One region of the Alteromonas gilva genome, then DNA from elsewhere that is predicted to be linked to it. Evidence: predicted binding sites of a transcription regulator. Region 1 holds the regulator's gene; the other holds the start of a gene.
The links. Region 1 encodes sigma-54, which starts transcription at its own class of promoters, with help from an activator protein. Its sites were predicted from a motif close to GTTGGCACGNNNNTNGNNT; they were not measured.
Positions count from the first base shown of each region.

Region 2: the regulator sigma-54 is predicted to act here: its motif matches at 2,996-3,014, upstream of OIK42_RS12000 (DUF1592 domain-containing protein).

Region 1 covers NZ_JAQQXP010000001.1:1,062,298-1,068,445, forward strand. The annotation lists gene OIK42_RS04685 (HPr family phosphocarrier protein) at 1-204, opposite strand, end outside; gene rapZ (RNase adapter RapZ) at 204-1,049, opposite strand; gene ptsN (PTS IIA-like nitrogen regulatory protein PtsN) at 1,080-1,538, opposite strand; gene hpf (ribosome hibernation promoting factor) at 1,551-1,838, opposite strand; gene OIK42_RS04705 (RNA polymerase factor sigma-54) at 1,863-3,341, opposite strand; gene lptB (LPS export ABC transporter ATP-binding protein) at 3,424-4,149, opposite strand; gene lptA (lipopolysaccharide transport periplasmic protein LptA) at 4,146-4,697, opposite strand; gene lptC (LPS export ABC transporter periplasmic protein LptC) at 4,666-5,229, opposite strand; gene kdsC (3-deoxy-manno-octulosonate-8-phosphatase KdsC) at 5,226-5,780, opposite strand; gene OIK42_RS04730 (KpsF/GutQ family sugar-phosphate isomerase) at 5,780-6,148, opposite strand, start outside.
Region 2 covers NZ_JAQQXP010000001.1:2,705,780-2,711,927, reverse strand. The annotation lists gene OIK42_RS12005 (DUF1552 domain-containing protein) at 1-424, opposite strand, end outside; gene OIK42_RS12000 (DUF1592 domain-containing protein) at 390-2,810, opposite strand; gene OIK42_RS11995 (ABC transporter ATP-binding protein) at 3,153-3,806, shown strand; gene OIK42_RS11990 (ABC transporter permease) at 3,796-6,120, shown strand; gene OIK42_RS11985 (lipocalin-like domain-containing protein) at 6,120-6,148, shown strand, end outside.

The DNA of each region.
Region 1 (6,148 bases):
ACCTTCGCTGATCACATCGACCTGCTCACCCTGGTGGCTTTCCATGAGCATCAGGCCCAGTACACTGTTGGCATTGGCTTCCTGCTCGCCTTTAATGAGGGTAATCTGCGCATCAAACTGATTAGCCAATTGCACTAACTGGGTGGCTGCGCGCGCGTGCAGGCCCAGCTTGTTAACGATTGTGAGGGTTTTCTCTACACGCATTATCGGTTCAACTCCCTGTGACGGATTTGCACATCCGGATGCTTATCTGCGAACAGTTTTGCTAATGACTGAGCTACAAATACGGAGCGATGCTGACCACCCGTACAGCCAATGGCAATGGTTACGTAGCTGCGATTGTTCCGCTCTAAATGCGGCAGCCAGGTGGTGATTAAATTCTGAATTTGCCAGATAAACTTAGTGACGATGGGCTGTGAACCGAGAAAAGCTTCAACGGGTGAATCCAGGCCGGTGTGGTGCCTTAGGTCTGGCTCCCAGTGTGGATTAGGTAAGAACCGTGCATCAAAGACATAATCGGCGTCTTTGGGGATACCATGTTTAAAACCAAAGGATTCAAATACCAGTACCAACCGCGAACTTTTTTTACCCAGAATACGCTCACGAATTAACTCAGCTAACTGGTGAATCGACAAGCGATCGGTATCGATATACAGATCGGCCCGCTCGACAATCGGCGCTAACAGATCTTTTTCGGCCTGGATGGCATCTGCCAGGGATATATTTAATTTGGCAAGTGGATGAAGCCTGCGGGTTTCGCTGAAACGTTTTACCAGCATATCGTCGCTGGCATCCAGATAAACGATAGTCATAGCCCAGGATGAGGGCAGATAATCGAGGATTTCAACCAGATCCTCAGGCTCTTTTGGCAGGTTGCGCACATCAATGCTGACAGCGACTTGATCGTATTCATCGGCTACCGTGTGGGTCAGGGTCGGCAGCAGGTTAACCGGGATGTTGTCAACGCAGTAATAACCGAGATCTTCCAGTGCGCGCAGCGCAACGGACTTCCCCGAGCCCGAACGACCACTGATAATGATAAGCTTCATGAACTGTCAGACTCCTTGTGGTATTACTGTTTACTGGGCGGTGTTGTCGCACAGCGCTGCAATAACTTGTTCCTTCGTTTCGGCGTTCCGAATAGTCTTTACGATGGATTTTTGACTCAGTTTACCGGCAATTGTTGCCAGTGTCTGCAAGTGTCCTTCAGTTTGGTTCTCTGGCACTAATATAGAAAAAAAGATGTCGACAGGTTTGTCATCTATCGCATCGAATGCAATAGACGGTTTGGTGGTTACCACAACGGCGGTAATTTCTGAAAGGCCGGCCAGCCGTCCGTGTGGCAGTGCAATGCCATTGCCGATGCCCGTGCTGCCCATTTTTTCGCGAGCCAACAGCGCTGTGAGGGCCTCGTCCTTTTGGATTTCCGGATTGGCTTGTGCAGCAATTGTGCTAATAATTTCGAGTATGCGTTTTTTACTGTTGCACTGGACCGCACATTCAGTGCGATCCAGGCTAACTAAGGCTTCTATATTCATAGGGTTAGGGGCCTAGTGCTTTTTGAGCTTTTCCTTATGCTTAATGACCTGACGATCAAGCTTGTCTACCATAGCGTCGATCGCTGCATACATATCTAAGTTTTCTGACGACGCAAATACTTCAGCACCGCTTAAATGCATGGTGGCCTCAGCTTTTTGATTCAGTTTTTCCACATTCAATATCACATGGACATTTGAAATGTGGTCAAAATGACGCTCCAGTTTGCTAAATTTAGTATCAACATAGTTACGCAAAGAATCGGTAATCTCAACGTGATGACCTGTAAGATTAATTTGCATAGTTCGTCTTCCTTATATTTCTGCCTAGATAAGGCTCTTGCGTTGGTTAGACGGTGGAATCGAAAGTGATTCCCGGTATTTTGCTATTGTTCGCCGAGCAACTTTAATACCTTGATCAGCCAACAATTGGGCAATTTTACTGTCGCTTAAAGGTTTGCTGGGTTTTTCCGCAGCAACCAATTTTTTTATTAACGCACGAATAGCGGTAGATGAGCATTCGCCGCCCGATTCAGTCGCTACGTGACTTGAGAAAAAGTATTTAAGCTCAAAAATACCGCGTGGGGTATGCATATATTTCTGCGTGGTCACCCGTGATATGGTTGATTCATGCATATCAACCATTTCAGCTACGTCATTGAGCACCATTGGTTTCATCATTTCAGGGCCATGCTCAAAGAAGCCCATTTGTTGCTGCACAATACAGTTAGCAACTTTAAGCAGTGTGTCGTTGCGTGACTCCAGGCTCTTTATGAACCATTTAGCCTCTTGCATGTGCGAGCGGATAAACTGTGAGTCAGCGCTATTTCTCGACTGACGACTCATTGCCGCATACTGTTGATTAACGCTCAGTTTAGGCAGACTATCCGGGTTGAGTTCTACCACCCAGCGGCCCTTTTTCTTGCTAACCGAGACATCAGGAATGACATACTCAGGTTCCTGGGTAATCAACGCACTGCCAGGACGCGGATTAAGTGTTTGTAGCAAACGCATGGCTTCTCGCAGATCATCTTCTTTGAGCCGCGACTTACGCATGAGTGTGCGGTAGTCCTTGCTGCTCAACAGATCGGCGTAATCTTCTATCAATGTTTTTGCTTCGTTTAGCCAAGGCGTATCCGGCGCAAATTGTTTAAGCTGAACCAGTAGACACTCCTGCGGGGTACGTGAACCGGAGCCGATGGGGTCAAACATCTGAATGCGCTTAAGGACACATTCAACTTCGTCTTCCTCAACGGGCTCTTCCATATCATCAGTATTGACGCTGTTGAGAATATCTTCAACTGAAACGGTTAAATATCCTGACTCATCTATCGAATCAATAATCGCGATAGCAATAGCACGGTCGATTTCACTGAATGGCGTCAGGCGCATTTGCCACAATAAATGAGCCTGGATGTCATCGGTGGTTTCGCCCTGAAAAACCTGATCGTCGTCTGACGAGGAAGGGCCAGGTGCCGGTGCCGACGATGCTGAATAATATTCATCCCAGGTACTGTCGATAGGCAGCTCGTCAGGCAGTTCGTTTTTTTCCAGCGCTTCGTTGGAGTCTAAATTATTATCGCTGGTGGCAGTTGCCGCTGCATCAGCTTCAGCATCGAGTTTACTGGTCTCGACGATATCGTTGTCGCTGTTGTCCTCGATTTCAAGCAGAGGATTAGCATCCAGCGCTTCCTGAATTTCTTGCTGAAGATCCAGTGTAGAAAGCTGCAGCAGTTTAATGGCCTGCTGCAACTGTGGCGTCATAGTGAGTTGTTGACTAAATTTAAGCTGTAAAGATGGTTTCATCTACTTCTATTCTTAACGCCTTGCTTGTTATTGAAATGGACAATGGTGGTTGTCACGTTATTGTTTGGCAGCCTGTCCCTAACTATAGCCTGAATTGCTCACCCAGGTATACATCCTTCACTTTTTGATTGCTCAACACCTGTTCTGCGCTACCCTGAGCAATCAGTTCTCCCTGGCTGACAATATAAGCCATCTCACAAACATCCAGGGTTTCCCTGACGTTGTGGTCGGTAATCAAAATGCCGATCCCACGGTCACGAAGATGTTGAATTATCTTCTTTATATCATTAACCGAAATTGGGTCAACACCCGCAAAGGGTTCATCCAGCAAAATAAATTTGGGGTTCGCTGCCAGTGCCCGGGCAATCTCAACGCGACGGCGCTCACCACCTGACAAACTCATGCCGGTACTATTACGTATATGGTTAATATTGAATTCATCAAGTAGGGCATTGGCTTCATTTAATCGCTGTTCCGAACTCAGGCCTTTGCGTGTTTGTAATATCGCCATAATATTATCAAAAACACTTAACTTGCGGAATATGGACGCTTCCTGAGGCAGGTAGCCTATGCCGTGACGGGCGCGCTCATGCATGGGCTGACGGGTTAAATCCATGTCATCAATGCGAATGTCGCCTTTATCCAGCGGTACCAAGCCCACGATCATGTAAAAGGTGGTGGTTTTACCGGCGCCATTAGGCCCCAGCAAGCCCACAATCTGCCCGGTCGATACCTCAACGCTAACGTCGCGAACTACCTGACGACTTTTATACGACTTGGCTAAATGTTTGGCGGTCAGGGTGGTCATTCGTTATCGTCATCCTGTTCATCATTGTCGGTTTTTTTGGCCGCACTGTCATCGGGTTCCATACTGTAAATCGTGGTAACGCGGCCGTCACCATCGTCAGACCCGGTAGCCTTAAACTGTTCTTTTTCCATATCGTAGGTAATCGATTCAGCGGTCATGGTACGGGCATTTTGATTCAGCTTTGCCTGTCCTGTGAGTGAGATAGTTCGATTTGCTACTTCATAGCGTATTTCAAACGCCTCAGCTTCCACCACTTTGCCATCATCCAGTTGCTGGCTGTAATACGCCGGACGTCCTGTGGCAATGAATATTTCTTTACCTTTGCCTTGCTCACCCTCAATTTCGAGCCGATCGGCGCGAATGTTTAACGTACCCTGAGTAATTTGGACATTATCAACCAGAACGGTTTTCTTAAGTTTGCCGTCCATAAATTGCGATTCTGATTTCACTTCTAAGTTTTGCGAAAAGTCTGATTGTTTGGCTAGCACCAGTGCAGGTGAAAGCACTAATAATGCACTAGTTAGCAGGTTGATAAGTCGTTTGCACATGATCATTTAACTCATAAGTTTTATGTTTCAGGTTAGCGCGTAACCCGTTACTTAATATGATGAAGTTAGGGCCGGATATTTCTACGCTGGCCTCTGACACCATGGTTTGGGTATCCAAATCGATTTCCAGGTAGTCCGTGGTGACCCGCTGAACAAAATCAGCCGGATTTTGACTGACAATATCAACGTTCTTTTCGAGTTGAATCACATTATTGTCATACAAGGTGCCTTCTGCCGCGACGACCTGCCAGGGCGGCTCGTCAGCATCCTGATAAACAGTATACTGCGGCTTTTGGAACAATATAAAACCCAATTGTTCGTAGTTTTCCATAGATGAAGAAAATACCTGATGGATACGCAGTCCTTCCTCATTAAATAATGTGGTTGTGAGATTGCGCGCCTTATACGTCGGCGACAGCGCTAACACGTCCTGATCGGGCAATACAACCGGCTCTTCGGTTAAAAATGTCGGTAAGTAGAGCGATGCCGCAAGAATAAATAAGCCAGCAATAATGAGACCGAGTCTACTCATACACTGCTTCCCTGTATGCCGTCCAGCGCATCGTTAGCTTGTAGCAGGGTATCGCAAATTTCACGCACTGCGCCAAACCCGCCGCGTTGAGTGGTAATCCAGTTGGCCTGCTGTAACACGGCTGGATGTGCATCCTTTACGGCAATGTTCACTGCACTGTGCGCATACATACCGGTGTCAGGCATATCATCACCTACCGCTGCAACTTGCGCCGGCGTTAACTGCAGAGTGTTGAGCAGGGCTGCCAAAGCGTCGGCTTTGTTTTCCTCACCCTGAATAATATGTTTAACCTTGAGAGCTTGCATACGTTCGGCAACAATTTGCGAACGGCGTCCGGTGATCACGGCCACGTCAATGCCGCTGTTTACCAGCGCTTTAACGCCGTATCCGTCTCGGGTATGAAATGCTTTTAGTTCTTCGCCCTGATTACCCAGGTAAATCCGACCGTCGGAAAAAACCCCGTCGACATCACACACCAGCAACGCAATGTTGCGCAGTTGGTTATACAAGCTTTCTGGTAATACATCGTACAGGGTTGTGACGGTCGTCATTACAGTACTCCGGCTTTGAGTAGCATATGCATATTAAAGGCCCCTACAGGGTGCATCTTGTCATCGACTACTAACAGTGCACTGATTTTATGATTTTCCATGAGGTTTAATGCGGCAACAGCTAAATCTTCCTGCCGCGAGGTTTTACAGCCGCGGGTCATAACGTCATGAACGCGGGTCCCATGGATATCGACTCTGGCGTCGAGTAAACGGCGTAAGTCTCCGTCGCTGAAGACGCCGGATAATTCACCCTGCTGGTTTACTATACCAGTAAGTCCAAGCCCTTTTTTGGATATCTCCAGTAAAGCATCAGAAACCGTCGCGTGTTCATGTATTAAGGGGATTTCATCGCCCCTAAGCATGATATC
Region 2 (6,148 bases), 1.6 Mb from region 1:
CCTGATCGGCTGAAATGCCGCAATATATATCGGCGCCTTCGGTTGCTTTGGCGTGGGCGCCGGTTAAAAATGCCGGGCAACTGCGACCATGACCGGCTGGCGGCGCGCCAAAGGCACTGGCCTGATAGTGCGCCAGGCCCGATATTACCGAAAACTTGTCACGCACCTTAGCCAGGGGCTTTAAAATCTCGGTCATCTCGTAATTTTTGCCCACCACGGTTGGTGTATAGCGTTGCATGCGAACACCATTGGGCGAATAGAAGACGGTCATGCGCTTGGGGCGCTCTTGTGCCGATGCGGCTGCTGCAACGGGTACTAAAGACTCCATGACAGGCAATGCAACGGTTACGCCCAGACCACGTAAAAAGGTGCGCCTCGATAAACCAGTGCTAGCGTGTTTCGGCGATCTGTTGTGTGTCATCATGCGCCTCTGGTGCTTTTTTAAAATTAAAAGGAAGGCTGGTTACTACCGCCTCGATAATACTGTGCATGCGATAATTTTCGCTACCAGCCTGCCTGGCAATCTTGCGGATGGTGGGCTGATCGTAGGCTTCCAGCCCTCTGCCAAGGGCGTAGGTCAGTAATCGCTCAATAAAAGCTTCGGTAAAGCGTTCCCGTTTATTCCATAACACTGTGTGTAAGCCTTGTAACCCTTCAAAGTGGGTGCCATCTGGCATTTGCGCGGTGACGTCGATGGGTTGATTGGCGTAGGTTGTTCTGAAAGCGCCAACGGCATCGTACTTTTCCAGTGCCAGGCCGAGGGGGTCCATGCGAACATGGCATGCTGCACAGACCGGATCGGCCCGGTGGCGCTTTAATTGCTCTCTGGCAGACAGGGCCATGCCATCGTGTTCAGCCACTAACGCCGGTACGTCGGGTGGAGGTGGTGGAGGGCTGGCGGCTAACAGGTTATCCAGTATCCATTTGCCCCGTTTGACCGGCGAGGTGTGATTGGGGTTAGACGTCAGGGTTAAGATACTTGCCTGACCTAACAAGCCGCCCCGTTGGGTGTGTTCCGCTAAGTTTACTTTACGAAACGCATGGCCTCTAACACCTTCAATACCATAATGACTGGCCAGGCGCTCGTTCAGATAGCTGTAGTCTGCATTAAGAAAGTCAAAGATTGGCTGGTTATCTTTTACTATGCGCGTAAAAAACAGTTCAGTTTCGCGCCGTATCGACTGTTTGAGCGGTACATTAAATTGTGGAAACGCAAATACGTCCGGAAAATGATAGGGCAGGTTGCGTAAATACAGCCATTGGCCGGCAAAATTCTCTGTCAGGGCACTGGCTTTATCAGATGCCAGCATGCGCTTGATTTGCTGGCGCAGGATATCCGGCTCTCTGAGCGTGCCGTTTGCGGCTAAATCTGTCAGTACCTGATCTGGCAGGCTGCTCCACAGGAACAGGGCAAGTCGGGCAGCAAACTCAAAATCATTAATTTTATAAACGGTGCCCGCGGCAATGTGCTCTGGCGTGGGCTCCTGCAGGTATAAAAAGCCCGGTGATACGAGCAGTGCCTGAATCGTTTTGGCGATACTGGCGGTAAAATCGAGATCCTTTCTTACCGTCTTAAATACATTGAGTAACGGTTGAATATCGGCTTCATTGGCAGGTCTGCGATAGGCGTGGGCGGACAACCTGGCAATAATATCCCTGGCGCAGTCAACTTCCGCTATTGAGTTTTGTGGCTCGCTGGCAGGTGCGCAAACAAAGATTTTACGCATACTGGGGGTTTGGTTTAACGCATAACCCGCGGCTGGATCAGCTTGGTCAGTGGCGTGTTGCAAGGGGCCAATGACCTCGATTTCGAGCACGTCGCGTAAAAAGGCAGCTTGAGAAAACCGCTCTGACATATGGTAGGAGGGCACGGTTGTCGAATGAACGCGCGCGCCATCAACAATAAAGTCCAGGGTGAGTTCGTCTGGCGCGCGGTCGGGTAGCACCACATAGCTGGTACCCTGACGGACTTTTGGTACATGTTCTTGCAGGGCCAGTTCTTTACGAAAAGCCATACCAATATGATGACTGCCAGCGGGCAGGGTTACTTTATAACTGTAGCGGTGAATGTCTAACCGGTCGACTTCGTTATTGGTGTTGGCATTAATAAAGCCGGCAATTTCATAAACACCGCTTACCGGTGCGTAAAACCTGAAGCTGCCACCGCCTCTGGAGTCCAGTGGCAGTTGGTCACTCATGCGCAGATCAAACGATGGTATACCGCTGTTTTTGACCGCGCCATCTTTGGGGATAAGGTAACTGACTTTGCTGGCGGTATCACCTGCCAATCCGGTGGCCAGACGGCTGACTTTTGCGGCAACAAACAGGTAGCGCTCCAGTAACGTTGTGGAGACGCCCAATACATCAGCATTATTGTCGAAACCGTAGCCCGAATCATCGCCGGGTAATGACGCACTAATATCTACATCCAGAGCCAGCAGTGCGCTGACCGAGTTGGCATACTCTCTGCGGTTCAGCCGGCGCAGCGTGGCGCGGCCCGGGTTGGGGTTCTGTTCGCTGTAGGTATCTAAGGAGCCCTCTAACCATTGAATTAACGAGACTTTTTCCTGTCGGGTGAGTTGTTTTTTATCGGCTGGCGGCATATCGCCCATTTCAATTGCTTTTAGAATGGATTCCCAGCGGGGCTGATGCTTGCCGTGCGAAATATCACTGATATCAATGTCTTCGATAGACCAGTTGCCGTCAAAGATATAATCGTTATGACAGCCTTCGCATTTATCATAAAGCACATCGTAAGCCTGAGCCTGGGTAAAATCCACGTGCTGGCGCTGCGCAAAAGCGGCAGGCACCTGCCCCAGGAATATAGTCCCGACTAAAAGACACCAAAACCAAGCGCAAAATTGATTGCCAACGCGAGGTAAGACCCAATTTAGGGAGGAATAAACGATCATTTGCACTCTCTTTGCACATTTGCAAGGTTAACTTCGTGCCTGGCGGGGCGTCCCGCGGACTCTGCGACTGATTCAAAAAATAAAGGCAAATTATATGCCACGCGAGGCTCGAGCTGCCCGGCCGGTTGTGTTAAGGCTGTGCGCGGCTTGGTTTTAAACCGTTATTCCTATACTGTCGTAATGGTGGTATCCGTTATTCAGGTTCGAATAACAAACCGTTTCCTTACCGGCAGTGAATTTATGTTATCGGTGCAACAGTTAACCAAACGCTATCCCGGCGCTACCAGCGCCATCATCAGCGATTTAGAGCTGCATGCCCCATCCGGAATTTCGCTCAGCATTCAGGGCGCTTCCGGGTGCGGGAAGTCGACGTTGCTGGCCTTGCTGGCAGGATTTGAAGTTTGCGATAGCGGTAGCATTGTTATCGCCAACCAGCAACTGGACGGTCTAAGCGCCAGTGCGGCGGATGATTTTCGCAAGAACAACCTTGGTGTTATTTTTCAAAACTACAACCTGCTTGAGTGCTTTAATGTGTGGGACAATGTCGCCTTTACTGCCCGTTTAAAAGGTAACTACAGCGCCGAGCGGCAACAACAGTTGCTCGCTCAGTTGGGTCTTTCGGCATTCAGTCAGGCGCCAGTGGGGCAGTTGTCAGGCGGAGAGCAACAGCGGGTGGCGATCGCGCGGGCGCTGAATCATTGTCCGGCTGTGGTGCTGGCCGATGAACCCACCGGAAATTTGGATGAGCAGACCAGTGATGTGGTCAGTGACTTATTATTTAACTATTGTCACGCACAGAAAATCACTCTGGTGGTGGTGACACACAGCAGTGACGTGGCGTGTCGTGCCCGGCAGCAGTACGCTCTGCATCATGGAAAGCTCTGTGCAGCGTAGGCATTCGTCGGCTTTCTGGCGTGCTATTAAACTTGCGCTGGCTGTGCAGTTTGCCACCTACCGCCAGCGACTCTGGGAACCGCTGCTTATCATCGTGGCTATATTTATTGCCTGTGCCGGGCTGACCGCCGTGACGTTAATTAATCATGGTGCCGGCGAGCAGTTGAACACTTTATCCGTTGGGCCCGTTACGGTGCATGAACAGGTTAGTGCTATTGATTCTGACACGCCACTGACGCAAGCTGACTATGCCAGGTTGCGACAACTCGGCATGGATTATCTGGTGGCTTATGTGCAGTCGTCATCCGGCGATGTGGCCCTGGACACACTGGCCTTAATGAGCCATTTACCTGATGACAACGCAGCTCAACGCCCATCTGCGCAGCAAGATGACGCCGTGGGCTTTTCCGGCGCGCCTGATCTGCAGGATATCAATGAATATTATCAGGGCGAGGTGACACCAGTCTCGCACCCTCTGAGTGGTCTGGCGGTGGTCCGGAAATTAACGCCTGGCACCCGCCAACAGCTGATTAATGCGCTGCCTGCTCATCTGCAGATCGCGCCGGTTGATCAGCGCTCCAATGGCTCTAATTTAAGTGACAGCTTCAGACTTAATCTCTGGGCGATGGGTACCTTAATGCTGTTGGTTAGCGTATTTATTATTTTTAATGCGCTGAATTTATTGCTGGCAGCGCGCATTCCCACGCTGGTCAAGCTTCGACAATTAGGTATTCATCAGTCGACGCTGTTAATGGTATTAGTGTTTGAAATGCTGTTACTTGCGTTATTGGGCGCGGCGTCAGGGGCTGTGACAGGTGCGGCCTTAACCACCAGGCTGACGCCTGCTTTAAGTGCCATGTATCAGTTACTATTTGACAGCGCTTTCAACGACCCGCAGCTCTCCCTCGCGACCTTGCTATTGCACAGCAGCATGTTGTCTCTCGCAGCGGTGGGCGCAATAGCCGTGGTCGCATTTCAGCGTATTAAGCAGCGGCTCTCGTTGCGCAATGGGTCGGTCGCGACGCAGCGAGGTTACAACCGGCCAGCGCGCTGGTTGTTGCTGCTGGGCGCCGTGGTGGCGATGGTTGTTGGGATCAGATGGCTCGATAGTCAGCTGGCCGCGCTGCTGTATATTGGTCTGGTGCTGGTGATAGGCTGTATCAGCGTGATTATGCTGATGCCGGTTATGCTGCGTTGGTTGGCCAGTATTGTACCCGGCAAACGGGCAGTACTGCATTGGAGCGCACATAATGCCATTGCACTGTCACGGCGAACCAAACTGGCGGCCTGTGCATTTTTTATTGCGTTGGCAGCCAATATTGGTATGAATGTCATGGTTGACAGTTTTCGTACTGCGACGCAAAGTTGGCTTGAACAGCGTTTATTTGCGCCGTTTTATGTCAATACAAATGAGGCTGGCGACTTATCCGGGCGCGATGATGCGCCCGTTGTATTACTAGCCCGCTACGCGAAGGATGTGCGCTTTGCTAACCAGACTGTTGAGCTGCGCAGTTTTCCAAAAGCGTCGCGATTCCAGCGCCATCTGATGTCAGATAAGCATTCCCCGGATGCCTGGTCGTTGTTTTACGCCGGTGACGGCGTGTTTATTAATCAGCAACTGGCATACCGCCAAGCCATCGGACTCGGCGACAGGCTTGAGTTGCCCCTTAATGACACCCTGACCAGCGCGACAGTGGTGGGCATTTACCCCGATTATGGTAACCCCTATGCACAAATACTGGTGCCAGATATAACCTTAAAGCAAAACTACGATGGGGTGGGGGCATACGCCGTAATGGCCGCAAGTGCTGAGCTCGATAGTCTTAAACAATGGTTAGAGGAGGTGGCGCCGGATGCGCGAGTCGTTGCTCGCGAGCGTCTCATTGAGCAGTCGATGGTGGTGTTTTCCCGGACTTTTGCCACCACTGATACGCTTAACATCGTGACCATGTTGGTGGCGGCGCTGTCATTTTTTGTGTCGATAAGTTTGCTTATGCTGGATATTACTCCACAACTATTGCTGCTGCGCACTGCAGGTGTGGGGCAATTGAGTATTAAACTATCGCTGTTTGCCCAGTATTGTTTTATTGCCCTGAGTTGCGCGTTAATAGCTATCCCCTTCGCATTGTTGTTAGCCTGGTTACTGGTGGCTAAAGTTAACCGTTTTGCTTTTCACTGGACTTATCCGTTAATGCTGGAACCTGTGGTGATAGCGCAAACGCTGTTGGTGGGGATGGGTATTTTGTTGGTGTTGTTGTTATTGCCTCTGGGCCGCTTAAAAGCGAAGTTTTCGTCACAGCAGTGGGGTTTTTAATGCGTGCAATGAAATGGCTGCTGATATC